Regions from separate parts of the Pseudoalteromonas sp. MMG006 genome, predicted to be linked through region 2. Evidence: predicted binding sites of a transcription regulator. Region 2 holds the regulator's gene; each other region holds the start of a gene.
What was found. Region 2 encodes ArgR, which controls arginine synthesis, uptake and breakdown. Its sites were predicted from a motif close to ANTGAATANNTATTCANT; they were not measured.
Positions count from the first base shown of each region.

Region 1: a site for ArgR is predicted at 4,904-4,921, ahead of J8L73_RS14595 (2OG-Fe dioxygenase family protein). Genes of this name have one in related genera too.
Region 3: a site for ArgR is predicted at 4,928-4,945, ahead of gltB (glutamate synthase large subunit). Genes of this name have one in related genera too.
Region 4: a site for ArgR is predicted at 5,115-5,132, ahead of J8L73_RS14215 (OadG family transporter subunit). Genes of this name have one in related genera too.

Region 1 is NZ_JAGJEJ010000016.1:59,044-67,163, reverse strand. Features, by position in the region: gene J8L73_RS14610 (protein adenylyltransferase SelO family protein) at 1-413, shown strand, start outside; gene J8L73_RS14605 (OmpA family protein) at 834-1,889, shown strand; gene acnB (bifunctional aconitate hydratase 2/2-methylisocitrate dehydratase) at 2,187-4,784, shown strand; gene J8L73_RS14595 (2OG-Fe dioxygenase family protein) at 4,983-5,615, shown strand; gene J8L73_RS14590 (cysteine desulfurase-like protein) at 5,625-6,860, shown strand; gene J8L73_RS14585 (2OG-Fe(II) oxygenase) at 6,920-7,624, opposite strand; gene J8L73_RS14580 (acyl-CoA thioesterase) at 7,658-8,053, shown strand.
Region 2 is NZ_JAGJEJ010000003.1:180,590-188,709, forward strand. Features, by position in the region: gene J8L73_RS05015 (DUF3718 domain-containing protein) at 246-623, opposite strand; gene folA (type 3 dihydrofolate reductase) at 702-1,193, opposite strand; gene cgtA (Obg family GTPase CgtA) at 1,267-2,424, opposite strand; gene rpmA (50S ribosomal protein L27) at 2,565-2,822, opposite strand; gene rplU (50S ribosomal protein L21) at 2,839-3,150, opposite strand; gene ispB (octaprenyl diphosphate synthase) at 3,573-4,544, shown strand; gene mdh (malate dehydrogenase) at 4,639-5,571, opposite strand; gene argR (transcriptional regulator ArgR) at 5,797-6,264, shown strand; gene J8L73_RS05055 (Dyp-type peroxidase) at 6,261-7,160, opposite strand; gene J8L73_RS05060 (ABC transporter ATP-binding protein) at 7,206-8,120, opposite strand, start outside.
Region 3 is NZ_JAGJEJ010000011.1:53,403-61,522, forward strand. Features, by position in the region: gene J8L73_RS11930 (YeaH/YhbH family protein) at 1-857, opposite strand, end outside; gene J8L73_RS11935 (PrkA family serine protein kinase) at 889-2,811, opposite strand; gene J8L73_RS11940 (Fe-Mn family superoxide dismutase) at 3,020-3,601, opposite strand; gene J8L73_RS11945 (Grx4 family monothiol glutaredoxin) at 3,869-4,207, shown strand; gene gltB (glutamate synthase large subunit) at 5,047-8,120, shown strand, end outside.
Region 4 is NZ_JAGJEJ010000015.1:73,644-81,763, forward strand. Features, by position in the region: gene J8L73_RS14190 (peptidoglycan DD-metalloendopeptidase family protein) at 1-533, shown strand, start outside; gene J8L73_RS14195 (hypothetical protein) at 610-786, opposite strand; gene J8L73_RS14200 (aldo/keto reductase) at 795-1,766, opposite strand; gene J8L73_RS14205 (sodium ion-translocating decarboxylase subunit beta) at 1,895-3,025, opposite strand; gene oadA (sodium-extruding oxaloacetate decarboxylase subunit alpha) at 3,038-4,816, opposite strand; gene J8L73_RS14215 (OadG family transporter subunit) at 4,828-5,073, opposite strand; gene J8L73_RS14220 (DUF1328 family protein) at 5,599-5,772, shown strand; gene J8L73_RS14225 (hypothetical protein) at 5,829-6,020, shown strand; gene J8L73_RS14230 (YcxB family protein) at 6,150-6,617, shown strand; gene csrA (carbon storage regulator CsrA) at 6,668-6,859, opposite strand; gene J8L73_RS14240 (aspartate kinase) at 6,951-8,120, opposite strand, start outside.

The sequences.
Region 1 (8,120 bases), on a different contig from region 2:
CGCAAAAGTTAGGGTTAGTTGGCCACGATGATAATGACGTAGAGCTGGTAAGTAAGTTATTACTTGTACTTCAAGAGCATAAGCTTGATTACACTAATACTTTTGATGCCCTCACTGAGTCATTTAAAGATGAATCTGTAATACCTGAGCCATTAACGCAATGGGCACAGCTTTGGAAAAGCCGAACAAATAACGACTCTTATAAAATTATGCGAGCTGCTAATCCTCGAGTGATCCCACGTAATCATATTGTTGAAACAATCTTAGATGACTATGCAAACATGGGAGCTAGTGAATTACTAAAACCGTTCATGGAAGTGCTTAGCGATCCATACTTCACTAGCAAGAACATAGCACAGTATCAGGAATCACCTAAAGAGGATAAAGGTTACCGTACATTTTGCGGTACTTAAGTGCGGGGTTAACCTATAAGTATATGATTATAAATGGCCATATTTGTTTATACAGTACTATTTTTGACGTTAAATAGTGTTCATTGATTGAGCAATGCATGTTCAAGTGCTAGTATTCGCGACCGTAAAGCCAAGTAAGTTTTTGTGTATATGCAGTGCATATAGTTTGAATTCTCTTGTATTAGCTTACAAGTGAGCGATTTTAAATAAAACCACTATATTTATTGTCTTCAGGCTAGGTAAAGCATTTAATCTCACCTACAATAAACGATTGGATGTCGTCATAGACCGTTGAAAAAATTTATAAACTTTATTTTTCGTTAAGTATCGATTAACAAAGGCTCAGGTAGTCTGTAAAACACTGGTTGAGCTAGAATTGATTAGCTACAATTTATTGGTTGTTAAAATGGGAAGAAAACAATGAAATTAAAATCACTTACAATTGCAATCGCGTTGGCTGCAACTAGCGCATCTACTTTCGCTGCTGATAAAGAAGAAGGTTTCTACCTTGGCGCATTTGGCGATTACTACGACGCATCTTGGAAAAACATGCGTGCTCAAGCTGGTCTTGATGTAAACGAGTCAACTGGCTGGGGTGTAGAAGCAGGTTACCGTTTCAGCGATTACTGGAGCGCACGGCTTGAGTATGCAGACATGGATTTCAACGCGTTTGATAAAGTTGCTGGCAACCGTAATAATATTGACGGTGAGCGTTACGGTATTGATGCGCTTTATCACCTTGACGGCGGTCCTTTCTATGGTCTATTCGGTATTAAAGAAATGGACGTAGTAGATGACAACACATTCTTAAATGCAGGTGTTGGTTACCAACACTTCATTACAGACGGTTTATTCGTAAACGCTGAAACTTCTGTATATCAAGGTCTTGATAAAGGTTACACCGATGTTGGTGCTAAAATTGGTATCAACTACCTGTTCGGTCAAAATTCTGCACCTGTTGAGCCAGTGCAACCAGCTCCTGACGTTGTTGAAGTAGCTGTTGCGCCTGCTGATAGCGATAATGACAATATTTTAGATGCCGATGATAAGTGTCCAAATACACCGATGGAAGATGCGGTAGACGGCACTGGTTGTACTTTATACGAAGATCGTGAAGTAACAACAAGCTTATTAGTTACTTTCCCGCATGATTCTGCTGAAGTAGGTTCACAATACTTCACAGATATTGCATCAGTATCTGAGTTCTTAAAAGAACATACTGACACAACTGTACTGCTTGAAGGTCATGCTTCAGCTGTAGGTGATGCAAACTACAACAAAACGCTTTCTAAAAAGCGTGCTGATGATGTAGCTGCAGAACTTGTTAAAGACGGCATTGCTGAAGACCGTATTACTACTGTAGGTCTAGGTGAAGAGCGTCTTAAAAACACAGCTAACACTAAAGCTGCACACGCAGAAAACCGTCGTGTAGAAGCACATGTAAAATCTATTGAACGTGTAAAAGTTAAGCGTTAATAGAAATTTACTAAATCTAGAAACCCAGCCATGTGCTGGGTTTTTTTATGGATAGGATAAAGTAGACGCTTAATCAAATGGTAATGATTATTACTTAACAAGTATTCACGAAAATAGATTTTATCAAAGCCACTATTCATAATATTTATAGTCGGTATAATCAGTTGCTTAGTTGGATGGATTTTCATCTAATCATAAAAGCTTTATAATCACGCGTTAGAATACTATAAGTATTGGGTAACTTATTTGCGCATGAAGCGCTACCGAATACTTTCACGTCACCAAGAGGGCAATATTGTGCTACAAGAATATCGTAAACACGTAGAAGAACGTGCCGCGTTAGGTATCGTACCAGCGCCACTAGATGCTCAGCAAACGGCTGATCTAATTGAACTAATCAAAACGCCACCGGCAGATGAAGAAGAGTTCATCCTAGATTTATTAATCAACCGTGTACCGCCAGGTGTTGATGATGCCGCGTATATCAAAGCAGGCTTTTTAGCGGCAGTTGCAAAAGGTGAAGCTCAGTCTCCACTAATCTCAAAAGAAAAAGCAGCTGAGTTATTAGGTACAATGTTAGGTGGCTACAATATCGCTCCTATGATTGAACTTCTTGATGACGAAGCACTTGCGCCAATCGTAGCAAAAGGTCTTTCAAACACATTATTAATGTTTGATGCTTTCTATGATGTAGAAGAAAAAGCAAAAGCAGGCAATGCATATGCTAAACAAATCATCGAGTCTTGGGCTGCAGCTGAGTGGTTTACTAATAAACCAGCAGTAGCTGAAAAAATCTCAGTTACTGTATTTAAAGTAACTGGCGAGACGAACACTGATGATTTATCTCCTGCACCAGATGCATGGTCACGTCCTGATATCCCACTACATGCTTTAGCAATGCTAAAAAATGAGCGTGATGGTATTGTTCCTGATAAAGCGGGTGAAGTAGGTCCAATCACTAAATTAGAAGAGTTAAAAACTCAAGGCTTACCACTTGCTTACGTAGGTGACGTTGTAGGTACTGGTTCTTCTCGTAAATCTGCGACTAACTCTGTACTTTGGTTTATGGGTGACGATATCCCATTTGTACCAAATAAGCGTGTTGGTGGTGTATGTTTAGGTAACAAAATAGCGCCTATCTTCTTCAATACAATGGAAGATTCTGGTGCATTACCAATCGAATTAAATGTTGATGAGTTCAACATGGGTGATCAAATTGATATTTACCCATACGAAGGTGTTGTTAAGCGTCACGGTACTGATGACGTTATCTCTACTTTTGAACTTAAATCAGACGTAATTTTAGATGAAGTACGTGCCGGCGGCCGTATTCCACTTATCATTGGTCGTGGTTTAACAGACAAAGCACGTACATCTCTAGGCTTAGGTGCAACTGACGTATTTAAAGTACCAGCGGTAACTGAAGCGTCTGATAAAGGCTTCACACTAGCGCAAAAAATGGTTGGTAAAGCATGTAACGTTGAAGGTATTCGCCCAGGCCAATACTGTGAGCCTAAAATGACCACTGTAGGTTCGCAAGATACTACAGGTCCTATGACACGTGATGAGCTTAAAGACTTAGCATGTTTAGGTTTCTCTGCAGATTTAACAATGCAGTCATTCTGTCATACTTCTGCTTACCCTAAACCAATTGACGTAAACACTCACCATACGCTTCCTGATTTCATCATGAACCGTGGCGGCGTTTCACTTCGCCCTGGTGACGGTGTAATTCACTCTTGGTTAAACCGTATGTTATTACCAGATACTGTAGGTACTGGTGGTGATTCACATACACGTTTCCCATTAGGTATTTCATTCCCAGCGGGTTCAGGTGCAGTAGCGTTTGCAGCAGCAACAGGTGTTATGCCGCTTGATATGCCTGAGTCTATTTTGGTTCGCTTTAAAGGTGAAATGCAACCAGGTATCACTTTACGTGACCTAGTACATGCAATCCCTTACTACGGTATTAAGCAAGGCTTATTAACAGTAGAGAAAAAAGGTAAAATCAACGAGTTCTCTGGTCGCGTACTAGAAATAGAAGGTGTTGAGCACTTAACTGTTGAGCAAGCGTTTGAATTATCAGATGCATCAGCAGAGCGTTCAGCAGCAGGTTGTACTGTTAAGCTTTCTAAAGAGTCTATCAGTGAATACCTTGAGTCAAACATTGTTATGCTTAAGTGGATGATCTCTGAAGGTTACGGCGATGTACGTACTATTGAGCGTCGTATTACTGCAATGCAAGAATGGTTAGCTAACCCTGAACTTATGGAAGCTGACGCTGACGCAGAATACAAACACGTTGTAGAAATTGACCTTGCAGAGATTAAAGAGCCAATCCTTTGTGCTCCAAATGACCCTGATGACGCACGTTTACTTTCTGATGTTACTGGCGAGAAAATTGATGAAGTATTCATCGGCTCTTGTATGACTAACATTGGTCACTTCCGTGCTGCTGGTAAATTACTAGATGGCTTTACAGGTCGTATCCCAACACAGCTTTGGGTTGCTCCACCAACTAAGATGGATAAAGATCAGCTTACTGACGAAGGTTACTACGGTATCTTTGGTCGTGTTGGTGCACGTATCGAAACTCCAGGTTGTTCACTATGTATGGGTAACCAAGCACGTGTTGCAGATAAAGCAACGGTTGTTTCAACCTCTACACGTAACTTCCCTAACCGTTTAGGTACAGGCGCAAACGTATTCTTAGCATCAGCAGAGCTTGCAGCAATTGCTGCTATTTTAGGTAAACTACCTACACCAGCTGAGTACCAAGAATATGCTGCGAAAATCAATGCAACGGCTGCAGATACATACCGTTACTTGAATTTCCACCGTATGCCTCAGTACACTAAAAAAGCAGACAACGTAATTATTCAGCAAGCTGTATAATTTAAACCTGTTTTAAAAAAACCCGCTTAGGCGGGTTTTTTATTAGGTTTATTTAATTTGAATAGTTCATGTTTTAATAAAGTTATATTGAATTAAATATAGCCACCAGTAACTTTTTAGATGAATAATAAAGCAAATATTCCTCCCCACATGCATTAAAATCTCTTTTAATATTCTCATTATTTTAAGCGAGATTTTATGACTGCATTAAACAACCAGAATTTACTGCAACTACGTTTTGTTAACCAAGCAAATATTGATTTGGTTAAGCCTTCTTTTGATAACCTGCCTGCTAACCCTTATGCAGATGGTGAATTTCGTAAACGTCGTTACTCAGTAATTAAGTTTCAAAATGGTGAGCTTAAACTACAAGCTGCCAAAGCATTTGTTCAAGACGATTCTATTAACACCTTTCAGGGTAATGTTGAGCGTACTTACGAAAACCTAGAGCAAAGCTTACTAGAGTCTCAAGGTATGCAAAGTATTGTAAGTGAGTTTTGTGAGCTTACCGGTATAGATGAAGACCGTGATATTGAAATACACCAATTTAGAATGCTAGCAATTGATAGCGACACGCCAGCCGCGCCTGAAGGTGTGCATCAAGATGGTTTTGACCATGTATGTATATGCGGTGTTTCGCACGAAAACCTGGAAGGTGGCGAGCTACTTGTATATGAAAACAAGCAAGCTGAACCATGTTTTAAAATGGAAATTAAAGACGGAATGTTTGCGCTTATAAACGACCGTCAAGTGTGGCATAACGCCACACCAATGAATAAAATTGATGCCAGCAAATCAGGTTACCTTGATTGCTTTGTACTTACTTCTTAAGGAATAAGCATGAACATAGCGCAATTACGTGAGCAGTTTCCGGCATTAATGCAAAGCGTTAATGGTAAATCGCCGATATTTTTAGATGGTCCAGGTGGCTCTCAAGTGCCGCAGTCAGTGCTTAATGCAATGTCTGCTTATTTAGGGCATTACAACTCAAACCTAGGTGGCGCATTTTTTTCAAGCGATAAAACGGTAGAGCTAATGGCAAATGCTCGCCAAGCCGCAGCAGATTTACTTAATGCACCAAACGCACAAAATATTGTGTTTGGCCCTAACATGACAAGCCTTACCTTTAGCTTTAGCCGAGCTATTTCGCGCGATTGGCAGGTAGATGACGAGATCATTGTTACTAACGCGGATCACTTCTCAAACGTATCATCTTGGCAGCAAGCCGCAGAAGATAAAGGCGTTAAAGTTAATACGGCTTTAATTAACGAAGCTGATTGCAGCTTAGATATGGCTCAATTTGAAAGCTTGCTTAACAGTAATACTAAACTAGTGGCTGTTACTTACGCTTCAAATACCACAGGCTCTATAAACGATATAAAACGTATTATAGAGCTTGCTCACGCTGTAGGCGCTCTAGTTTATGTTGATGCCGTACATTACGCACCGCATGAGCTAGTTGATGTGCAAGCGCTTGATTGCGACTTTTTAGCCTGCTCGGCGTATAAGTTTTTTGGCCCACACTTAGGTATGGTTTACGGTAAAAAGGAGCACCTTGAAGGGTTTACTCCTTATAAAGTTGAACCTGCTAAAGATGTAGCGCCTGGTCGCTGGGAAACTGGAACGCAAAGCTTTGAAGCAATGGCTGGCTTTATTGCCGCTGTTGATTACATTGCTGCAATTAGTGAGCTTGATGACAGCCACACTCGCCGTGAAAAGCTAACCGTGGCTTTTGCTAAAACTAAGCAACACGAAATGGCGCTCAGCGAGCACTTTTTAACACGCTTGGTCAATTACCCGCGTATTAAATTGTTTGGTATTGACGATTTTGATCGTTTAAACGAACGTACACCTACTTTTGCTTTAACCTTTGAGGGTTTAGAGCCTCGCCAAGTATCTGAGTTTTTAGGTAAGCAGCATATTTGTGTATGGGATGGTAATTTTTACGCGCAAGGCTTATGTAAGCAGCTTGATGTTTTAGATAAAGGCGGTGTGGTACGCATTGGATGCATGCATTACAACACAGTTGAAGAGCTTGATAAGCTGTTTGATATGTTTGACGAGCTACTTGGTTAAAGTACTCGCCTATTAAATATATAAAAGCCATAAGTGTTACTTATGGCTTTTTTATTAGCTTAGCTTTTAGGTGTACCGTATATTTGCTCTGCACGGTTAAACAATACCCAAGAAGTTAAAATATACTTATCGTTTGATATTGGCTTATTGCCTCTATGTGTATGCGTAAAGTAGCCAGGGGCTATCACCAGTGTGCCTTTTTTAGGGGCTATTTTTCGGTTTTGGTAGTAGAACTCCGTTTCACCACCTTCTTCTACATCGTTTAAGTAAAACATAAACAATAATACCCGGTGCAGCGCATCATTATGTTGTAGCTGTGGATATACCTCACTGTGCCAATAAGGATAACCTCCCTTATTTACCTCGTATTTTTGAGCCTGAATATTACCCAACCTAAAAATTTGCTGTACTAGAAGTGGCAGTTGCGGTTTACCCACTTCTTCGAAATTTTCTTGCGTTAAATCTACAATTTCTCCCGTTTTAGGATGATAAACCTTTAAGCCAAACGCACCAATCATCATAAAAATATGTTCTTCAATATAGTTAAAAACATGCTGTGCAGTCGTTTGTTGTATATGTTTTAATTGTTGTTCGTACTCAAGGTGGCTATTTAAATGTAGATCGTGGCTGTCTTTCTTTTTTAGATCGACACCGCCGGATGTTACCCCTTGTTTTATATGCGGGCTTTGCGCAAAAGTAGTAATAAAGCTATCGCAAAAGTCATCGCTTAATGCGTTGTTGTATACGCGAATAAAGTCCGTCATGGTTAACCTTTATATAATTATTATTGGATTGATATGTTTATTGAAAAAGTGATGCCGCGATTTAGCGAAACAGATGCACTCGGACACATTAACAATACCGTACTCCCCGTTTGGTTTGAAGCTGCTCGTGTCCCTATTTTTAAATTTTTTACACCAGATCTAAACCCACACGATTGGAAGCTAATTATTGCTAAAATAGAAGTATCGTTTGTAGGTGAGCTATTTTATGGCCACGAGATCACTATTAAAACGTCTGTAGAGCATATAGGCAATAGCTCTTTTGTACTTAAACAAGAGGTATTTCAGCACGGTAAGTGCTGCGCAATAGGGAAAGCTGTTATGGTCAGGTATGACTTTGCAGCTAAAACTAAGCAAGCACTAAATAAAGATGAAAAAGCATTATTGGTCCAGCATATAACTTCAGAGTAATAACTTAGCACAAGGCTAATTTTTAGTAATAATCGCCTGATTCGTCATATTTTTAGCATAATAGAAT
Region 2 (8,120 bases):
AAAATTTCTCATTTACGACTGCATGGATGCAGAAGGTAGAGCAATGCAGGAGCAATTGCCGAGAACAACTAAATAACGAAATTTTTGCCTTGTTACCGACACGATTTTCTTACCTAAAATAGATCACTTAATTAAGTTGATTGGTAAAAAACACACTAAAAAGCCGATATTGCATGAGCAATATCGGCTTTTAATATTTTGGCAATAAAAAACCGCGTACTAAACGCGGCTTTTAAAATAGTTTATTAAAGTCCTGCGCGGTCTTTAATTACAGCAATAAGAGGTGAACCAGCATGATTGCCTTCAGCCCACGAAATATCAGCACCATCAGAAAGCGAGCTCTTAGATAGGTTTTTAACTATATATTCGCCGGCATGAACTGCATTACTAGCTACTGCATGGCGAAGTAAGTTATTACCATTACACTGTATTGCATCATAAATATTACGGATTTTTACGCGAGAGCTTTTAAGCTTACTGCGTAATCGGTTCTTATCATCAGCAGCAATGTACTCACAAATAGATACCGCTAATTGATCTTCAGCCTTTACTGGTGCTGTATACGAAAACGAACTTACAGCTACAACAGCAGTAAGAACAGCTAGCTTTGGTAATTTAAACATGACAAACCCTTTATGGTACTTTTTTCTTATATAGACTGTTTAATATTGTACCAACACACTAAAATTTACGCAATAATGTTAACGTTTTTTGTATAAAGTTACGAATTTATAACTAGATTTATTCTTCTCATCTGGAAGGTTTTGAATCTCTTCTTCAACATTCCAGTTAGCCACTTTATTATAATCAGGAAACTGAGTATCCCCTTTTACATCTAAGTCTATAAAGGTTAAATACAAGCGTTCAGCTTTTTCTAAAAACTGCTGATAAATATTTCCGCCGCCAATAATCATTACTTCTTCAACGTCACTAACTAGGTTCAATGCAGCCTCTGGCGTAGTTACTGTTTCAATATCTGGTGCACTGTAGTCATTATTACGGGTAATAATAATATTACGACGACCTGGTAAAGGACGCCCAATTGACTCAAATGTTTTGCGCCCCATGATCACAGGTTTACCTGTTGTCACTTTTTTAAAATGCTGTAAATCCGCTGGCAAATGCCATGGCATTTTATTGTCGAGGCCAATTACACGATTGTTTGCCATTGCAGCGATCATAGAAATTATCATATTAAATACCTAGTACTTTATTCTTAAACAAAGAAAAAGGAGCATAAGCTCCTTTTTAGTAAATTCAGTTTTATTAACGCTCGTAGACAACTTCTACGTCGTAATCATCCTCATCCCAGTCATCCCAATCATCATCGTCGCCTTTACCTTTGGTGGCTTTTTCATGATAGGTATCCCACTTAAATTCAACTTCTTCATCTTCAACCTGTACAAATTTCTCTTTAGGCATACTATCTAGAAGCGTCATGATGTCGTGAATTAATGGTTGAGTATGTAGCTTATTAATTGCTGAAATATTATAAATATTTTCAGTTTCACCTAGCTCTTCTGCAATAGCTGTACACAACGCTTTTGCTTCGTCTTCTGGTAGCAAGTCAATCTTATTAAATACTAACCAGCGCGGCTTCTCAGCAAGTTTAGGGCTGTATTGGTGCAATTCGTTAATAATGGCAAATGCATTATCTACAGGGTTAGAACCATCTACCGGCATTACATCAATAATATGCAATAACACACGACAACGCTCTAAATGCTTTAAGAAACGAATCCCTAAGCCAGCACCATCAGATGCCCCCTCAATTAACCCAGGTATATCAGCTATAACAAATGATTTATTTGCTTCTGGGCGCACAACACCTAAATTAGGAATAAGCGTCGTAAATGGATAATCAGCTACTTTAGGGCGCGCTGCCGATACACTACGAATAAACGTAGATTTACCCGCATTTGGCAAGCCAAGTAAGCCTACATCAGCTAATAGTAGTAACTCTAATTTTAAGTTACGTACTTCACCCGGTGTACCTAATGTTTTTTGACGAGGTGCTCGGTTAGTACTTGATTTAAAACGTGCATTCCCCAAGCCGTGGAAACCACCTTTTGCAACCAAAATTCTTTGACCATGTTGAGTTAAATCACCTAGCCCCTCTTGTGTATCAACATCCATGATACGTGTACCAACAGGTACCATAACAAATAAATCATCGGCTTTTTTACCTGTACAGTTGCGGCTTCGACCGTTAGTACCACGTTCAGCTCTGTGAAAGCGTTCAAACTGATAATCAATTAGGGTATTCAAGTTTTCATCAGCTTGTAGATAAACACTACCACCGTCTCCACCGTCACCACCATCAGGTCCACCATCGGGTACATATTTTTCACGACGGAAAGACACAATGCCGCTGCCACCGTCTCCAGCTTCTGCACGGATTTCTACTTCATCTACAAACTTCATGATTACTCACTTTAGGGATTGGCTTGTTTAATAACTCTATTATATACCCAAGCCAACGCAAATGCAGGCTTGGGTATATATTTGACTGGACTACAAAACAAAAAACCCCGCAAAGGCGGGGTTTTTAACTACCTTACTGATTACTCAGCTACGATAGTTACGTATTTACGGTTTAAAGGACCTTTTTGTTCAAATTGAACTTTACCATCTGCTTTTGCGAAGATAGTGTGGTCTTTACCGATACCTACGTTTGCGCCAGGGTGGAAACGAGTTCCACGTTGACGAACAATGATGCTACCCGCTAGAACTGATTCGCCACCAAAACGCTTAACACCTAGGCGTTTGCTTTCTGAATCGCGACCGTTACGAGTACTACCAGCTGCTTTTTTATGTGCCATTTCTAAGTACCTCTAATTAAGCGCTAATGCCAGTGATTTTAACTTCAGTGAACCATTGACGATGGCCCATTTGCTTACGAGAATGCTTACGGCGTCTAAATTTAACAACCTTAATCTTCTCACCGCGACCATGTGAAACAACCTCAGCTGTTACTTTACCACCGTTTACGAACGGTACACCGATCTCGATTTTCTCACCATCAGCAACTAAAAGTACTGAATCAAATTCTACTGCCGCACCAGTTTCAACGTCTAATTTTTCAAGACGAATCGTTTGACCTTCAGTCACACGATGCTGTTTACCACCACTTTGGAAAACCGCGTACATAATTAACTCCGTCTGTGCGCCCTCAAATCGACGCAACTAAAATATTCTTCGATAGGGCGCGAAGTTTACGCTAACGCGAAATAACTAGCAAGCCTATTTTGTAATTAAAATGAATAAAAAGTAGCTGCATTGAGAGCAATTCAATATTTCCCCCATTTTATATTAATTAGGCCTTTTGCCAAGCGCTTTTTAGCCCTTGTTTAAAATTATTTTTAGTAGGCAAACAACCCGCCAACAGTACAATAACTAGTCGTAACTGATACTGCGACCTGGTTATCAATTAAACAGTTATCTTCGCTAATTCAGTCTTAATTAAGTACTTTAATAGTGTTTTTTCAATCAATCGTCACAAAATATCGAGCTAGTGCGTTTTTTGTTGTACAATCTGCGCCGTTCACACATAAAAATTGGCTCGGAGATCAATGGATATAAAAGCTATCCAGGCGTTAATCGAAAGCGATATGAATGACGTCAATCAACTTATACATGCGCAAATGCGCTCAGATGTGGCGTTAGTTAACCAACTTGGTTTATACATTGTAAACAGCGGCGGTAAGCGCGTGCGTCCGATGCTGGCTATATTAGCTGCCAGAGCGTTAGGCTATCAGGGCAAAGATCATATTACGCTTGCAACAATTGTTGAGTTTATTCATACCGCAACGCTGTTACACGATGACGTTGTAGATGAGTCTAACTTACGCCGTGGCACACCTACAGCAAACGCTGAATTTGGCAATGCTGCCAGCGTACTTGTGGGTGACTTTATTTACACTCGCTCTTTTCAGCTAATGGTTGGGCTTGGTAAAATGCAAGTTATGCAAGTCCTCGCGGATGCAACTAACATTATTGCTGAGGGCGAAGTACTGCAATTAATGAACTGCAACGACCCCGACACCACTGAAGCTAGCTACATGCAGGTTATTTATTCTAAAACAGCTAAGTTATTTGAAGCGGCTACAGGCCTAGCTGCAATTATTACCGAGCAGGATAAATCAACACTTGAAGCACTTAATTTATACGGTATGCATTTAGGTACCGCTTTTCAGCTTGTTGATGACGTACTTGATTACAATGCAGATGCTGATCAATTAGGTAAAAATATAGGTGATGATTTAGCCGAAGGTAAGCCAACTTTGCCACTTATATATGCAATGCAGCATGGCAATGCACATCAAACACAGTTAATTCGTGATGCTATTGAACACAGTAATGGTATGGAGCATTTAGAGGAAATTTTATCTACGCTCAAACAAACTAATGCGCTTGAGTTTACAATGCAAAAAGCAGAGCTTGAAGCCGATAAAGCGATTGCTTGTTTGGACTTTTTACCTGAATCTGAATATAAACAAGCATTAGTTAGCTTAGCCCGCATTGCCGTTGACCGCGATCATTAATCTTAGCTAACCTCTTAATATAGATTAAGAGTAAATAAACCTCGAGCTACAAAAAAGCCTGCAAATGCAGGCTTTTTTAATACTCAATTTGCTATTACGCCATGAAATCAACACCTTCTTTGATGTCTTTTTTCAGTGTTTCAAGCATATCGTTTTTAGCTTTTTCTTCAAATGCGCTTAGCTCGCCGTAAGAAAGAATTTCTTCTACGCCGTTTTTACCTAAACGTACTGGGTGAGCAAAGTACTCTGCATCGCCATTTTCAACAGCAACATATGCGTAATCTACAACGTCTTCACCTTGTAGGCCTTTAACTAAAGACATACAAAAACGTGCAGCAGCAGCACCCATAGATAATGTAGCAGAACCACCACCCGCTTTAGCATTTACAACCTCAGTACCTGCGTTTTGGATACGTGGAGTAAGTGCAGCAACTTCTTCATCTGTAAAGCTTACGCCTTCAACTTGAGAAAGTAGAGGAAGAATAGTTGTGCCTGAGTGACCGCCAATTACTGGTACTTTAACAGTTGCTACGTCTACGCCTTTAAGTTCAGCAACAAATGCTTCTGAACGAATCACGTCAAGTGTAGTAATACCAAATACACGTTTAGCGTCGTAAGTACCTGCTTTTTTAAATACTTCAGCAACAATTGGCACAGTGCCGTTTACTGGGTTTGTAATAATACCTACAAACGCTTTAGGACAGCTTGCAACAATGCCTTCAGCTAATGTTTTGATGATGCCGGCATTTACGTTGAATAAATCCGCACGATCCATACCTGGTTTACGTGGCATACCCGCTGGGATAAGTACGATATCAGAACCTTCAAGCGCTTTATTTAAATCGTCTGCGCCAAAGCCTGCAACTTTTACATCTGTTGGGATGTGAGAAAGATCAACAGCAACACCTGGTACTACTGGTGCAACATCGTAAAGTGATAATTCAGAACCAGCTGGTAAGCCTGTTTTTAATAATAAAGACAACGCTTGACCGATACCGCCTGCAGCACCTAATACAGCAACTTTCATTGGAATTCTCCGTAATTTGAGGTAGGAAATATTTGTGGCTCTTAAGATAATGAAATTAGCGACTAAAAACAAATTTATCCTGCTTATTTCAGGTATATTTTCGACCATAGTTGTAAACATTGCTCGTTTATCGCATCAAACTGGCAAGTTAACTAAACAACTGCTGCATAATTATTCATTTTTGTGTAGAATTTGCATTATAAATAACAAAAATGAATAAAGACTATGCAACCACAAGATAAACAAGAAGCGTTGGTTAAAGCGTTTAAATCCCTTTTAAAAGAAGAAAATTTTGGCTCTCAAGGCGAAATAGTCGATGCTCTAAAAGAACAAGGCTTTGACAACATAAGCCAAAGTAAAGTGTCGCGTATGTTAGGCAAGTTTGGCGCTGTACGCACACGTAACGCAAAGCAAGAAATGGTTTACTGCTTACCGGCCGAAATGGGTGTACCAACAGCTAAAAGCCCGCTGCGTCAGCTAGTAATTGATATTATGCATAATGAAATGATGATTATCATCACCACGAGTCCTGGGGCTGCACAATTAATTGCACGTTTGCTGGACTCATTAGGTAAAGCAGATGGTGTTTTAGGCACAATTGCAGGTGATGACACCATATTTATTGCGCCAGCAAAAATATCAGAAATAGACATTACGCTCGAGCGCGTCCGTATTTTATTTGATACGGTTTAAAGCTGCTTTAAAAACCCAATTGAGGGTGCAAAAAATGCAGAGCCCATATCGGCTTGAGTAAAATCGAGCCAATGGTCATAGCACTCTCCTTTCCCTAAACGACTCATAAGTACCTTTTCAAACGCACTACCCGATGCAGAGCAAGTGATACTTAGCATTCCTTGCTCATATACGTCGCCATACGGCATACTTTGGTTAAGTAATAGTGCATGACCATTTTCATCTTTTAATTCACTTCGCGTTGCATGGCTAGTGCTAATAGCGGGCTCAATGAGTGTATTATCTAAACGTGTACGCCCCATAATTTGCTCTTGCTCGCTCAGCGATAAATGCTGCCACACAGTTAAATCGTGCTTAAAACGCTGCACATGAATATAGCTGCCCTGATCTTCAAAGCTATTAGGTTTGTTAACCAGCGCCGTTGCACGCTTTTGCCTACCATGTGGTGTATCGCCTCCATAAATAAAACCGTTAAAGTCACGGCCATCTAAAAAGCGAAAGTTGCGAATTTGCTCCACTAACTCAACATCAGGGGCAAATAGTTTTAAAATTTGTAGTGCAAATAAATGGTTAACGTCTTCTCGGTCTGAGCGTATTTGAATAAATAAGTCACATGGCTGGGCACTCATAACAAAATCGCTATGGTTTATATTAGGAAAACTTTGTAGTTCGCTAGGGATATATTCAGGCAAAATATGCGGCCAATACTGGGCGCCAATAGCCACCATGCACGAAAGCATAGACTCCGAAAACTGATCGCTAAACTCCTCCTCAATAGCGCTAACTCGTTTGAGCTTTGCACGCAACGATTCGTCCTGAGCGTCAAATACATTAAAAAATAGGTGCAAACCATGTAAGTTTGCTTCAGCACAAATCCCAGACTGCGCTTGCGCCATTGTTATTCCTTAGCTTTTTATATAACACAGCGAATAACACATTGATTATGATTCGAAAAAATTCACCGTGTGGGGTTTTATTTTTATAATAACCTGTTCATTTTTCTCAAATGACTGGCCATATTGTGCAGCAACTTCAATCTCTTGTTCTGCAATTACAACACTATAAACATAAGCAGAGCCAATAAATCGACGACTTAAAATAATAATAGTTTGGCTGTTTTCATCGCAATTTTTACACACTAACTCTATTTGATGAGGGCGAATATACAATTGCCCATTTTTAGCTTTATGCGTATGCGCAACTTGCGATTTAACGACACCAAACGCCGTATTATATTCAGTTGCTGTTAATGCTTGTGCGTCTAAGTATATGCCCTGACCCAGAAACTCTGCAACCTCCTTCGACTTTGGCATAGCAAAAAGCGCTTCTGGTGAGCCCTGTTGAGCAATTTTACCTCGATGCATAATGGCAAGCGTGTCTGAAAAAGCAAAGGCCTCTTCCTTTGAGTGCGTAACGAATACAGCTGACACTTGCTGCGTTTTAATAATGCGACGGATATCAGCAATTAGCTCAAAACGCACTTGTGTATCAATATTAGAAAAAGGCTCATCGAGCAATAATAAACTCGGTTTATAAGCCAGTGCCCGCGCTATAGCTACACGTTGCTGCTGCCCACCAGAGAGCTGATGTGGAAAACGTTTTGCACAACCGGTTAAGTGCACCAACTTAAGCATTTCTTCAACACGCGCGTGCTTTTGCTCTTTATTTGTTTTGTTTAGCCCAAACGCAATATTATCGGCCACTGTAAGGTGCGGAAACAACGCATAATCTTGAAACATCATTCCTATATTACGATGCTCTGGTGAGACAAACGACTTCTCGTCGCTTACAAGCTTACCATCTATAAATATACTACCTTGATTAGTCTCAATTAACCCTGCAATTGCTTTTAATGT
Region 3 (8,120 bases), on a different contig from region 2:
ATATCTTTATAGCTGCGTGTTAAAAACTGATACAGCAAAATATAAAAGCGTTTAGCCATATCTTTTGTGGCTTGGTCCATAGAGCCAGATACATCCATAATACAAAACATGACCGCTTTGCTGGTGGGGTGAGGGCATTTTTCATAATTACGAAAGCGCAAATCATAATTGTCTATAAATGGCACATTTTTAATTTGTTGTTTTAATAACTTAATATCCTCTTGCAGCAATGCAATAGCCGCTTTATCGCTTTGAGGTTGCTCAAGCTCCATTGCAAGCTGCCCTTCAAGCTCTGCGAGTCGCCTTTTTTTACCCGCACTCATAGCGACTCTTCGGGCTAGGGAGCCTTGAAGTGAGCGCACTATATCTATATTACTGGGCATACCATCACTACAAAAACCAGCACGATGCGTTTTCATTTGTACTAGTTTATCAAGTTGATTTTCTTGCAAATTCGGCAGTTCTAAATCTTCAAATAGTAAATCTAGGTATTCATCTTTTGATATAAAAAATACAAACTCATCTTGCCCCTCACCAGAATCACTCGCATCGCCATCTCCTGCACCACCACCTTGGCCATTTTTAGGGCGTTCAATTTTATCTCCCGTAGAGAATTGATCATTCCCCGGGTGAATTTGCTCTCTATTTCCCCCTCTGCCTTGATGAAAGGTAGGCTCGCTGATATCACGCTGCGGAATAGAGATACTTTCACCAGAACTTGAGTCGGTGACACTTCGCTTGTTTATTGCATCTGACACAGCTTCTTTAATTTGCTTTTTATAGCGCCTAATAAAGCGCTGGCGATTGAGCGTACTTTTGTTTTTTCCGTTTAAACGCCTATCAATAAAATTCGCCATAATGACCTCCTAAAAACTACGAATATGAAGGCTATTGCGATTTTCTAACTCGTAAATACCATTCAGAAAGCAAGCGTACTTGTTTTTGTGTATAGCCTTTTTCGACCATACGGTTTACAAAGTCTTCGTGTTTTTGTTGATCTTCCGCTGATGTTTTAGTGTTAAACGAAATAACGGGTAGTAAGTCTTCTGTATTTGAGAACATTTTCTTCTCAATGACAGTGCGTAACTTTTCGTAACTGGTCCACAGTGGGTTTTTACCGTTGTTATGGGCACGAGCGCGAAGTACAAAGTTAACTATTTCGTTTCTAAAATCTTTAGGGTTAGAAATACCGGCTGATTTTTCAATTTTTTCAAGCTCTGCATTAAGTGCTTCACGGTCAAATAGTTGGCCTGTATCTGGGTCACGGTATTCTTGGTCTTGAATCCAAAAATCAGCATAAATAACATAGCGGTCAAAAATATTTTGGCCGTATTCAGAATAAGACTCTAAATAGGCTGTTTGTAGTTCTTTGCCAATAAATTCTACATATTGTGGAATTAAATAGCCTTTTAAAAAGCTTAAGTAGCGCTCTTCAACTTCGCTACTAAATTGCTCTCGTTCAATTTGTTGCTCTAGTACATAGAACAAATGTACAGGATTAGCTGCAACTTCAGTGGTATCAAAGTTAAACACACGGGACAAAATTTTAAACGCAAAGCGGGTAGAGAGCCCCGTCATACCTTCATCTACGCCAGCGTAGTCGCGATACTCTTGGTAAGATTTTGCTTTAGGATCTGTGTCTTTTAAGGTTTCACCATCGTATACCCGCATTTTTGAATAAATACTCGAGTTCTCTGGCTCTTTTAATCGAGATAGCGTGGTAAATTGTGCCAGTGTTTTTAGTGTGCCCGGAGCACATGGCGCATTGTAAAGCTCGCTATGCTCTAGTAATTTATCGTAAATTTTAATTTCTTCGGTTACACGTAAGCAATAAGGCACTTTTACAATGTAAACGCGGTCTAAAAACGCTTCATTATTTTTATTATTTTTAAACGTTTGCCATTCAGATTCATTTGAATGGGCGAGGATCATGCCATTAAATGGCAGTGCACTAATGCCTTCGGTTCCATTATAATTGCCCTCTTGAGTAGCGGTGAGTAAAGGGTGTAGCACTTTGATAGGGGCTTTAAACATTTCTACAAATTCCATTAAACCTTGGTTTGCAAGGCATAATGAACCCGAATAAGCGTATGCATCAGGATCGTTTTGCGCAAAATTCTCAAGTTGGCGAATATCTACTTTACCAACCAATGCAGAAATATCTTGGTTGTTTTCATCACCAGGCTCGGTTTTGGCAATACCAATTTGGTTTAAAATAGAGGGGTAGCGTTTTACTACTCTAAATTGGCTAATATCGCCGTTAAATTCTTTTAATCGTTTGCCAGCCCAAGGTGACATAATCGTTTTTAAATAGCGGGGTTTAATGCCGTATTCTTGCTCAAGGACGTTGGCATCTTCTACTGCATCAAATAAAGATAAAGGGTGGTCGTTAACTGGTGAGCCTTTTATAGAATATATAGGCACTTGTTGCATTAGGTATTTTAGTTTTTCAGCAATAGATGATTTACCGCCGCCAACAGGGCCGAGTAAATAAAGGACTTGTTTACACTCTTCAAGCCCTTGGGCTGCATGTTTTAAATAAGACACTATTTGTTCAATAGCGTCTTCCATTCCATAAAAATCTTCAAAGGCGGGGTAGCGTGCTACTACTCTATTGGAAAACAATCGGCTTAATCGTGCATCCGTTGCAGTATCAACCATTTGGGGATCGCCTATAGCCATAAGTAAGCGCTCTGGTGCGCTAGCGTAGGCAGACTTATCAGTTTTACAAATCTCAAGGAATTCGCTAATACTGTACTCTTCTTCTTGTGCCGCTTCGTATCGTGCTTGGTAATGCTCAAAAATCGTCATAATAACCTCCGAAACCCGCTTAAAAAGGTGCTTACTTTTTAAAGTTTAGTCACTGTTTCGTATTTTTGTGCAATAAAATTAAAAATTTAAGTGAAAAAAGATCATGTTGACCAATTAACGAATTGCCGTCGTATAACACCACTTTTGTTGGAAATTGAGCATAAAAAAAGACGCCTAAGCGTCTTTTTAAATTAGCTAAAAGCGCTAATTAAGCGAAGTTTGCGTTTGCAAATTCCCAGTTAACTAGTGACCAGAAACCTTTAAGGTAATCTGGACGCACGTTACGGTAATCGATGTAGTAAGCATGTTCCCATAAATCCACAGTTAGGATTGGAGTAACACCTTCATCTGTTAATGGAGTCGCTGCGTTAGACGTATTTACGATATCTAATGAACCATCAGCAAGTTTAACTAACCAAGTCCAGCTAGAACCGAAGTTATTAACTGCTTTATCATTTAATGCATCTTTAAACGCATCAAAAGAGCCCCATTTAGCGTTGATTGCATCAGCAACTGCACCAGTTGGCTCGCCGCCACCATTTGGAGATAGGCTGTTCCAGTAGAAAGTGTGGTTCCAGATTTGTGCTGCGTTGTTAAATACGCCGCCTTCTGAAGAACATACGATTTCTTCTAGAGATTTGTTTTCAAACTCAGTACCAGGAATTAAACCGTTAAGTTTAACAACATAAGTGTTGTGGTGCTTACCGTGGTGAAACTCTAGCGTTTCTTTTGAAATATGTGGCTCAAGTGCATCGATTGCATATGGTAGTGACGGTAGTTCAAATGCCATTTTTCTATCTCCATCTTCTTTTGGTTGATAATCCGTTTGGTTATACGTAATACCTGTACAAACAGGCCACTTACCTATACCAACCGGGAATATAGTGTTACTATAATTGTTGAGTATTTTACTCAAGTTTTAGCAAACAGCAATGCTATTGCTAAAGACTATTTCAATTGCGGCTTTATTTGCCCATTTTAAGTTATATATCTGTGGCCACAATGATTTATTTTCAAGGCCTGGGTATATTCAGCTATCGTCATTTTGAGGTTGTAGATGGAAACCATTGATAAAATTAAACAGCAGATTTCAGAAAACCCAATAATCCTTTACATGAAAGGGTCACCTAAATTACCAAATTGTGGTTTTTCTTCACAAGCGTCACAAGCTCTAATGTCGTGTGGCGAACCATTTGCATATGTTGATATTTTACTTAATCCAGATATTCGTGCTGAACTTCCAGCATACGCAAATTGGCCTACGTTCCCACAACTATGGGTAGAAGGCGAGTTAGTAGGTGGCTGTGACATTATTATCGAAATGTTCCAACGCGGTGAGTTACAGCCGCTAGTTGCAGAGACTGCAGCTAAATATAAAGAAGCTGACGCAGAGTAAATTTTACTCAAGCTTTGAGATACTATTACAAGGCCACGTATTTTATGTGGCCTTGTTGTTTATAAACTACCCTTCATAACTATCATTTATTCAACCACCTATTTTTGCTTAAAGTCGTAAACCCTAAATTTTAAAATTGAAGCGATTAATTAAACTCTTTCAAAATGCGGTGTTCTAGTTGTATTTAAATCATATGACCCACTCATGTCCACATCATTAATCCACTTGGTTTTTTACTTACCACGTTGACCAAAACAAGAAGCTATCATTAAAGGTTTGAATTAAACCTTTTTAGAGTATTTTTGCCGAAAAGTGTATCCGTGGAGCAATGAATTGCCCCTCCGACTTCCTATTTATTGGATAACGTCTTACAAAGACTGTAATTAAGTAGATAAAAATTCACAAAAAGCATAAAAAATTGACATAAATAGTAATAACTATACTAATGAAACTACAAAAATAGAGATCTTAATCTGCAAAATTCAACTTAACTAATAAAACTATCTAAATGTTAACTGAATCAACTGTTCGGTAGTGAATATTTATTCAATCCGATATCACCTTACGTTTACGTAATGTGTAAGTGTTTCAGTCCTTGGTTTTTACAAAATATTAAACTTGACACCAGTGTCATGAAAAAATAGCGGTCAAATAAGCGCTAATTGTTAAAACTTATAAGTACAAAAGAAATCTTGCCTTGAAGTGAGAAATATTCAAGAATGTGAATATGTATTCAAAATAATATTGACTCTATTTACTATAGAGGCTAGTTTTGTGCGTCTGTTAGCAAATCGTCGAGCAGTTCATTCACGTTAACAGTGCAGCAAGGGGAGGGGTCTATGTTATACGACTCAAAATTAGAAAAAGATAATTGTGGCTTTGGCTTAATAGCCCAAGTTAATGGTCAGGCTAGTCATAGGCTTATACGTACAGCCATAACTGGGCTTGATCGCATGCAGCATCGTGGTGGTATTTCTGCCGATGGTAAAACTGGTGACGGCTGTGGTTTATTACTGCAAAAGCCTGACAGTTTTTTCCGTGCTATTGCCAGTGAACATAATTGGCACTTAGGTAAAAATTACGCCGTAGGCATGGTTTTCTTAAATTCAGATCCCGTTTTAGCACAAGCTGCAAAACAGGTTTTATGTGAAGAATTAGAACAAGAAACACTTAAAATATTAGGCTGGCGTGAAGTGCCAACCGACCCTTCAATGCTAGGTCCTATTGCTACTCAGCAGTTGCCAGGGTTTGAGCAAATTTTTGTTAGTGCGCCTGAAGGCTGGCGCTCTAAAGATTTAGAACGCCGATTATATGTAGCACGTCGTCGTGCAGAAAAGCGTTTAGCGCAAGATGAGTCATTTTATATTGCAAGTTTATCTGGGTTAGTCACTATCTATAAAGGCCTTATGATGCCTGCAGATTTGCCTAACTTTTATTTAGATTTAGCCGACATTCGCATGACCAGCGCTATTTGTGTTTTTCATCAGCGTTTTTCTACTAATACTCAGCCGCGTTGGCCTTTAGCGCAACCGTTTAGGTATTTAGCGCACAATGGTGAAATAAATACGATTGAGGGTAACCGTCAATGGGCACGAGCTCGCTCGTATAAGTTTTCATCGCCGCTTATTCCTGATTTACAAAGCGCAGCGCCGTTTGTAAACGAAACTGGCTCTGACTCATCAAGCCTAGATAACATGCTTGAGCTATTTTTAGCCGGTGGTATGGATTTATTCCGTGCTATGCGCATGCTAGTGCCGCCTGCATGGCAAAAAAACCGTGCAATGGATGATGATTTACGCGCATTTTATGACTTTAACTCTATGCACATGGAACCATGGGACGGCCCTGCGGGTATTGTTATGTCCGATGGTCGCTTTGCAGCATGTAACCTTGACCGTAATGGCCTTCGCCCAGCACGCTATGTTATTACACAAGATGGTTTTATTACGCTTGCATCAGAAGTGGGCATTTGGGATTACACCGCCGATGAAGTAGTCGAAAAAGGCCGTGTTGGTCCAGGCGAATTATTAGTAATTGATACTAAACTTGGTAAAATCTGGCATTCAGATGAAATCGACCAAGATTTAAAATCACGTCATCCTTACAAGTCATGGCTTGAAGAAAACGTTAAACGTTTAACACCATTTGAAGAACTTACTGAGCAAGATGCGGGTAATCGCTCATTTGATGATGAAACGCTTGCTAAGTACCAAAAAATGTTTGGCTACACGAATGAAGAGCTTGATAGTGTTATTCGTGTAATGGGTGAAAACGGCCAAGAAGCGACAGGCTCAATGGGTGACGACACGCCATTTGCTGTTTTAAGCGAAGGGCATCGTTCACTTTACGATTACTTCCGTCAAAAGTTTGCGCAAGTAACTAACCCGCCTATCGATCCGTTACGTGAAAACCACGTAATGTCACTTGCTACTTGTATTGGTAGTGAGCAAAATGTATTCAACGAAACAACAGGCCACGCTAAGCGTTTACAGTTCGATACGCCTATTTTAATGTACGCAGACATGCAGCAGTTACTTAATGCTGATGACGAGCACTACAGCTACTGCAAAATCGATATTACATACACAGCCGAAGAGGGCTTAGAAAAGGCAGTAGCGCGAATTTGTGATTCGGCACAAGAAAAAGCCGCAGCGGGTTGTGTCATGCTTATTTTGTCAGACCGCAACTTTAGCGAGAGCCAACTACCTATTCCTGCTGCTATGGCGGTAGGTGCAGTACAAAAGCGTCTTGTGGATACAAATCTTCGCTGCGAATCTAACATTATCATTGAAACAGGTAGCGTTCGCGATGCACACCAATTTGCCGTACTACTTGGCTTTGGCGCAACAGCGATTTACCCATACCTTGCGTACGAGTCACTTGTTGCGATGAGCGACAGTAAAGTGATTGAAAAATCGTACTGCGAAGTAACACTTTCATACCGTAAAGCCATTAATAAAGGCTTATACAAAATAATGTCTAAAATGGGCATAAGTACAGTTGCATCGTATCGTTGTTCAATGCTTTTTGAAGCGGTTGGTCTATCTGATGCAATGGTAGAGATGTGCTTTAAAGGTGTTGCAAGTCGTATTAAGGGTGCGTGTTTTAGTGATTTTGATAGTGACCAGCAAAAGCTACATAAACTGGCGTTTAGTAAGCGTAAGCTACTAAGTCATGGTGGCTTATTAAAATACGTGCACGGTGGTGAGTATCATGCTTATAACCCAGATGTAATTCAAACGCTGCAAAAAGCAGTACGCTCTGGAGATTATAAAGACTACGGTGCTTACGCAAATTTAGTTAATAATCGTCCAATAGCTACTTTGCGCGATATGTTGGCGCTTAAATTACCTGAAAAGGGCATCAACGTTGATGATGTAGAGCCAGCTGAAAACCTATATAAACGTTTTGATTCAGCAGCAATGAGTATTGGTGCACTCTCACCAGAAGCGCATGAAGCGTTAGCTATTGCGATGAACCGCTTAGGTGGTTGTTCAAACTCTGGTGAAGGCGGTGAAGATAAATTACGTTTTGGCACTGAGAAAAACTCACGAATTAAGCAAGTTGCTTCTGGACGATTTGGTGTAACGCCGCATTACCTTCGTAATGCCGACGTAATTCAAATCAAAGTGGCGCAGGGTGCTAAGCCTGGTGAAGGTGGACAACTGCCGGGTGAAAAAGTAACGCCTTATATTGCTAAACTTCGTTATTCAGTTCCGGGCGTAACACTAATATCACCACCACCGCATCACGACATTTACTCGATTGAGGATTTAGCTCAGCTAATATTCGATTTAAAACAAGTAAATCCTGAAGCGATGATTTCGGTTAAGTTAGTGTCGGAGCCTGGCGTGGGCACAATTGCTACGGGTGTAGCTAAAGCATACGCTGATTTAATTACTATTTCGGGTTA
Region 4 (8,120 bases), on a different contig from region 2:
ATTTTTATACGCCGGAAGGTCGCAGTATGAAAAAAGCATTTTTACGCGCCCCCGTTAACTTCAAATATATTAGTTCAAGCTTCAACCCTAAGCGTTTACACCCAGTTACAGGTCAAGTAAGAGCTCATCGAGGTATTGACTACGCAGCACGAACAGGCACACCTGTGGTTGCTTCAGGTAACGGCAAAGTAATCAAAGCAGGCTATAGCAAATATAACGGTAACTATATATTTATTAGCCATGGCACTCAGTACGTTACTAAGTACTTACACCTTAACAAAAAGCTTGTTAAAACAGGTCAAAGAGTTAAGCAAGGCGACAAAATTGGTACGGTTGGTTCAACAGGTCGTGTGACTGGTGCCCATTTACATTATGAGTTTTTAGTAAATGGTGTTCACCGTAACCCTAAAACCGTTAAGCTCCCTAAGTCACAGCCATTACCACGCTCTGAGCTTGCTAAGTTTAAACCGATTGCTGATAACTTTATTGCACAGTTAGAGCGCAATCGCGAACTACAATTAGCACTTAAGTAACGCTTAGTTATAGATAACAAAAAAGCCTTTGCAGGATAACCTTGCAAAGGCTTTTTTATGTTTTTAATTTAACGTGTCAGTTCATTAATACGTAAATAAGTTGCACCACCAGAGACACCATAACAAGCGGCCAAATATATTTGCTGTATTTGGTTGCTCCATCAAGCCCCATTTTACTTTGGTACTTTTCAAGTAACGGAATAAGCACTGCCAGGGCTACAAACAAGCAAATTAAAATAACAAATATGTTCATAGCGATTCCTACGGTAACTCATGACCTTTAGCACTTACATAAAGTGCATACCAATGTTCGCGGCTTAGCTCTACATTTACAGCATCACAAGATGCAGCAATTCGCTTTGCATTCGTTGTGCCTATAATTGGCTGTATCGATGCAGGATGGCGAAGCAACCATGCAAGTACAATAGCTTCTGGCGAGGTATCGTATAGTGCAGCAAGTTTATTAACGAGTATGCTGGTATTTATATCTTCTTGCGATGCATTTGATAAATCGCTACCCGTATATAAACCTTGGCATAAGCTCCCCCAGCTTTGAATTTGAATATCAAAATGTCGGCAATATTCAATACTACCAGGGGTAAAGTTAAGATTTTTACCATCAGCATTGCCCGCATAAACACCTTCATCAACAAACTGGTGTTTTTGCAAGCTTGCCTCGATTTGATTAGCCACTATTGGCATATCGAGAGCATGCTGTAAAAAGTTCATTTGATGTTGCTGCATATTCGATACAGCAAAATTACGCACTTTACCGCTTTCTTGTAAGCAACTAAATATTTGCGCTACTTCATCTACTTCCATAAGCGGATCTGGACGGTGTAGCATAAGTACATCTAGGTAGTCTGTGTTTAAACGCTTTAGCGACCCTTCCACCGACTCCTCTATCCATTTTGCAGAGAAGTCATAACGCTTCGGCCCCTTATTGTCCTCAAAGCGAATACCGCACTTAGACTGAATATACATTTTTTCTCTAAGCTCAGGGCGCTCACTTAATGCTTTGCCAAAAACCTGCTCTGCTTTACCAAATGTATAAATATCAGCATGGTCAAAAAAGTTAATTCCGCCTTCAAGGGCATTATCTATACACTCATGAGTTTGTTTTAAATGCGCACTCGTTATAGCGTCTTTATTCCACCCACCGCCTAAACCCATACAACCAAATACAAGCTTACTAACATGAGGTAAGTGTTTTGCTAGAGGTGTGTGATGCATGATAATTGTCCTTAAAGTTTGGAAGAGCTCTCACTGTAAACAAAAATACTTTATCTATCTACAAATTAGGCGCAAAAAAAAGCGCAGTAAACTGCGCTTAATGGTTAGTTGTATTACCAAAGTAAGGTTTAGCCAACAAGAGCTAACAATATACCAGCCGCAACTGCGCTACCTAAAACACCCGCTACGTTTGGCCCCATTGCATGCATAAGTAAAAAGTTATGTGGGTTATTCTCAAGCCCTACTTTATTTACTACTCGTGCAGCCATTGGTACAGCCGATACTCCAGCTGCGCCAATTAATGGATTAATAGGCGTTTTAGAAATTTTATTTAAGCCTTTTGCCATAAATACGCCTGAAGCGGTACCTATTGCAAAAGCCAATGCTCCAAGTACTAAAATACCAATAGTCTCAACTGTTAAAAACTTATCTGCAGCTAGTTTTGAGCCAACAGCTAAGCCTAAAAATATAGTCGTTATATTGATGATTTCGTTTTGAGCGCTATTACTTAACCTATCAACAACACCCGACTCACGCATTAAGTTACCTAAACAAAACATACCAACAAGCGGTATAGCTGCAGGTAAAAACATTGCAGTTAAGCTAAGCACCATGAGAGGAAATACAATTTTCTCTTTTTTAGATACCTTGCGTAGCTCAGGCATTTTAATTTGGCGCTCTTCAGGCGTAGTGAGTGCACGCATAATTGGTGGTTGAATAATTGGCACAAGTGCCATGTAAGAGTAAGCTGCTACAGCGATTGCTCCCAGTAAATCAGGGGCAAGCTTTGAGGCTAAAAATATTGCTGTAGGGCCATCGGCACCACCAATAATGGCAATAGCTGAGGCATCTTGTAAGGTAAACTCAAAACCAGGCACATAGTTTAATAGTATTGCGCCAAACAAGGTGGCAAAGATACCAAACTGTGCAGCAGCACCCAGTAATAACATACGCGGGTTTGCAATTAGCGCACTAAAATCTGTTAATGCGCCCACACCCATAAAAATTAATAACGGGAATATACCCGTATCAATACCTACGTAATATACGTAGTAAAGTAATCCACCGGGATCCGACAAACCAGCAACAGGAATGTTAGTAAGTATTGCACCAAAGCCGATAGGAAGCAGTAACAGTGGCTCAAAGTTTTTAGCAATTGCTAAAAACAATAATAAACACCCTACTGCAATCATTATCAAACCAGGAAATGTAAAGTTAGCAATACCTGTCGCATGCCAAAGGTTTAAAAGAGCTTCCATTTATACTCTCCTTTAAGCCAACGCTATAATTGCGTCACCCGTTGTCACCGAGTCACCCTCAGAAACAAGCACTTCAGCTATAGTGCCTGGGTGCATTGCACGTACTTCTGTTTCCATTTTCATGGCTTCCATAATGACAACGACATCACCTTCGTTAACAACTTGACCCGCTTTTACTTTTACTTTAAAAATATTACCAGCCAACGGCGCATTTAATGTCTCGCCAGATGCAACCGATGCAGACTGAGGGATATGCTCAGAATCTTTAAGGCTTACTTCTTTAAGTTCGCCGCCTTGTGCTACCACAACATCGTAAACCTTACCGTCTACTTTCACGCTATACTGCTCGGCAGTTACGCCCTTATTACCTGCAGGTTTTGCTGTTGGTTTACTCGCTTCATCGTCAGCACTTGGTACTGCTTCAAATGCATCAGGATTATTACGGTTTTTAATAAATTTAAGGCCAACTTGTGGGAATAATGCATAGGTTAGTACATCGTCTATTTGATCATCACAAAGCGCTAAACCTTGCTCTTTTGCCTCTTTAAGTAACTCAGCTTCAAGTGTTGCAAGTTCTGGCTGTATCTTATCAGCAGGACGACACGTAATAACCTCTGCACCATCAAGCACTCGCTCTTGTAGCTCTTTATTCATTGGTGCTGGCGTTACCCCATATTCACCTTTTAGAACACCCGCAGTCTCTTTGGTAATTGTTTTATAACGCTCGCCAGTAAGCACATTAAGTACTGCCTGTGTGCCCACAATTTGCGATGTTGGTGTTACAAGTGGAATAAAGCCTAGGTCTTCACGTACACGTGGGATCTCAAGTAACACCTCATTTAGCTTATCGGCAGCGCCTTGCTCTTTAAGCTGGTTTTCCATGTTAGTTAACATGCCACCAGGTACTTGAGCTAGCAAAATACGCCCATCGACCCCTTTAAGGCTTCCTTCAAACGCAGCGTATTTTTTACGTACGTCTCTAAAGTAGGCTGCAATCTCTTCAAGCTGATTTAAATCAAGTTCGGTATCGCGAGCAGTGCCTTCAACAATCGCTACAATAGTTTCTGTTGCAGAGTGACCGTAAGTCATACTCATAGAAGAAATAGCGGTATCAAGCATATCAATACCTGCATCAATTGCTTTTTGATACGTTGCAGTACTTAATCCCGTAGTAGCATGACACTGCATAGCAATAGGAACCGAGACAGTTTCTTTAAGTGCTTTTATAAGCTCTTCTGCATCATATGGCTTTAATAAACCCGCCATATCTTTAATACAAATTGAGTGACACCCCATATCTTCAAGCTGTTTTGCAAGGGTGAGCCACATATCAAGCGTATGAACAGGACTTACTGTATACGAAATAGTCCCTTGCGCATGTGCGCCAACTTTAACGGCCGCCTTAATTGCAGTTTCTAGATTACGTACGTCATTCATTGCATCAAAAATACGAAATACATCAACACCGTTTTTGTGTGCTCGCTCTACAAACTTTTCAACTACGTCATCAGCATAATGGCGGTAACCTAATAAGTTTTGGCCGCGTAATAGCATTTGCTGTTTAGTATTTGGCATTGCCTTTTTAAGTGCACGAATACGCTCCCAAGGATCTTCACCTAAATAACGAATACACGAATCAAATGTTGCGCCGCCCCACGACTCAATCGACCAATAACCTGCATCGTCTAATTTGCTTGCAATAGGAAGCATGTCGTCTAAACGCATACGTGTTGCTAATAATGACTGGTGAGCGTCGCGTAATACTAATTCTGTTAATTTTAATTTAGCCATGTGTGTGCCCCTTAGTTATTATTTGATTTGTACTGAGCAATGGCAGCACTAATAGCAGCGATGTGCTCTTTTGGCACACCTTGAGATTTAAAAGACGGTGATTTAACCGGTGTTGCCACTTCTGGCTCGCTAAAACGCGCAACCAAGTGAGACATAAGCGTTACAGCACCAATTAATATTGAAAGAAATACAAACACGCCCACCATACCCGTAAGCATTAAACTGCCCGCAGTAGTGAGTACAGCTCCTATATCCATTTTTCTCCCCTTAAAACATACCGAAATAAAAAGTCGGTTTATTTAAATAATTATTCACTGGATGATAACAAAACAATTAACTTTGTCTACACCCTGTAAATTGGTAAAACCAATTAAAATAAAAATAACATATCGCCACTACGGTTAACATAACTAAAACCGCTATAAACGCTATTGCGTATAGATTGCAAAAATAACGGCTATAGACAAAGCTTATACCCATCCTCGTAACAACGTATAAATACTATTAAATCTAGTATGTTATGGAGCTGTTCGCTTATAAGGCCAAAGAATAAATGTAAATTGGTCTTACCAAGTGGCGTTAAATTTCAATAGCTACACCTAACGTTTACTAAATTTACATAACTGTGAATAAGTTACATAACAAAGCGTAAAAATTACTATAGGGATGATATTTAAAACCTCACCCAAACAACATAACCAACTGATAATTAACATTAAAATAATTTGGCATATAACTGGCATTAGTTACTTCGAACGATTTGATAAACCAAGGAGAAGACAATGTTACGCTGGACAATCACATTTTTAGTTATTGCTTTAATCGCTGCAGTGTTAGGTTTTGGTGGCATCGCAGGTGCCGCAGCTGGTATAGCAAAAATTATATTTTTTATCTTTTTAGTACTTTTAGTGATTTCATTAGTTTCAGGTGCGCTACGTGGTAAATCACCCAGGTAGATAAGGCATACGACTAACCAACACTAAATTAATTAATACTTACAAGGAATTACACTATGAACTCTACAACTTTAAAAGCAGCTTTAGTCGCAGTATTTGCGGGTTTTTTCATGATGGGTTGTGAAGACAACCACGCAGAAGACGCAGGCGAGCGTATTGATGAAGCAGTAACTGACGTGCAAAACTCTGTTGAAGATGCATGTGAAAATGTAAAAGAAGGCGTTAACGCAGAAGAAACTAACTGTTAATTCTTCGCCTTTAAAAAAGCGGCTTACGAGCCGTTTTTTTTGTGCGCGCAATAAAATCCTCACTTTAAAGCTGCTCATTTAAGAGCTTACTGTTAAAATGTCAAAAATTACGCTTTAAGTATATACAATATGGCATTCACAACTACCTACACGCTTGATAAATCTTATTTTTACGAGTGCTTTGACGAATCGCTTCCTTATAGTAAACGCGCCAAACCCAAGTATTTTTTACTCGTGCTACTTATTGCCCTTGGTTTATTTGGTATTTATGGATTGGACGATCATTACCTAGGTACATTTATGATCATGCTAGCAGTGCTAGAGTGCGTGGCATTTTACTATCGCCGCCCATGGTGGGTTACTCGGCAAATGTTTAGCAGAGCATCTGGCTCTGAGGTTACGCTCACTTTTGACGATGTAGGCATTAAATCGTCTAATCATTACAAAAGCTACCAACTAGCATGGCAAGACATTACTGAAGTGATAAACACTCCAAACGGTTTGTTAATAAAAAATAAAAGCGGTATGCAATACATATCAAAACAAATACTAAGCCCTGAAACACTCGATTTTATAAACAAAAAAGCCACTCAGTGAGTGGCTTTTTAACTAGCTGAGTAAATTACTCAACTACGTATACGTGTTGATTAAGCATTGCCCGGATTAGGGTTCGACTTTTCAGCTTGTATGCGCATGTAAATCTCTTCACGGTGCACAGATACGTCTTTAGGTGCATTAACACCAATTCGAACTTGATTTCCTTTAACACCTAGAACGGTAACTGTTACTTCGTCACCAATCATTAGGGTTTCACCTACTCTACGAGTTAGTATTAGCATTCTCTTGCTCCCATGTTCCAATAAAAATTATAAGATTCCGCTTAAACATATTAATGAAAAATCGATTGAAAAGTAAGTAAAAACTCCCTAACTACTCATTTTCCGTTAAAAATGTTTTATGTAATGCACGAACTGCCAACTCTAGGTACTTTTCATCTATTAAAACCGAAATTTTAATCTCTGACGTTGAGACTAAAACTACGTTAATATTTTCCTGCGCTAATGCATCAAAAAATAAACTAGCTACACCAGAATGCGATTTCATACCCATTCCAACAGCAGATACTTTGGCCACTGTTGTTAACCCGCTAATATTATCAGCGCTTAATTGAGCTTGTTGCTCGGTAATTAATTCAAGCGCTTGCAGATAGTCATTCGAGTGCACAGTAAAAGCATAGTCTATTTTTTCAAAGTTATGATTATCTTGATTAATCATATCTATTTCGACGCCATTATCGGCAAAAAGTTTCAAAATTTTTGAAAGGTATTGCGTGCCGCTTGGCATACCTTGTACCTTAATTAAACATTCGTCGCGATTAAACGCAATGCCCGAAACAACCTTACTTGGCATATCGCTTTCCTCAAAGCTAATTAATGTTCCTTCATCAGGGTTAAAGCTTGAAAGCACCCTAAGCGGAACATTGTGTTTACCTGCCGCCTCTACAGAGCGAATGTGCAATACTTTAGCGCCTAAACTGGCCATCTCTAGCATTTCAGCAAAGGTTACTTGGCTCATTCGCCGCGCATTAGGTTCAACACGAGGATCTGTAGTATATACGCCATCAACGTCTGTATAGATCTGGCATTCATCAGCTTTTATAGCCGCAGCTATTTCTACAGCCGAGGTATCGGTGCCACCACGGCCAAGCGTTGTAATATTGCCCTCAACGTCACGCCCCTGAAAACCCGCAATAATAGCAATGCGGTTATGTTCAAGCTCATGCTTTAAGCGCGTAGCAGCAATGTCCTCTATTCGGGCTTTGCCAAACATGTTATCGGTTTGAATATTAACTTGATCGGCAAGTAAGCTTACGGCCGAATGGCCACGCTTTATAATAGCCATAGCTAGAAGCGATACAGACACCTGCTCTCCGGTGCTAATAAGTACGTCTAGTTCACGGCTACTCGGGCGAGTATCAATTTGTTTGGCGAGATTAATTAAGCGGTTGGTTTCTCCCGACATAGCCGAGAGCACCACAACCACTTGATGACCTTGTTGCCTAGTTTTAACAACAAGGTCGGCGACCGCTTCTATTCGCTC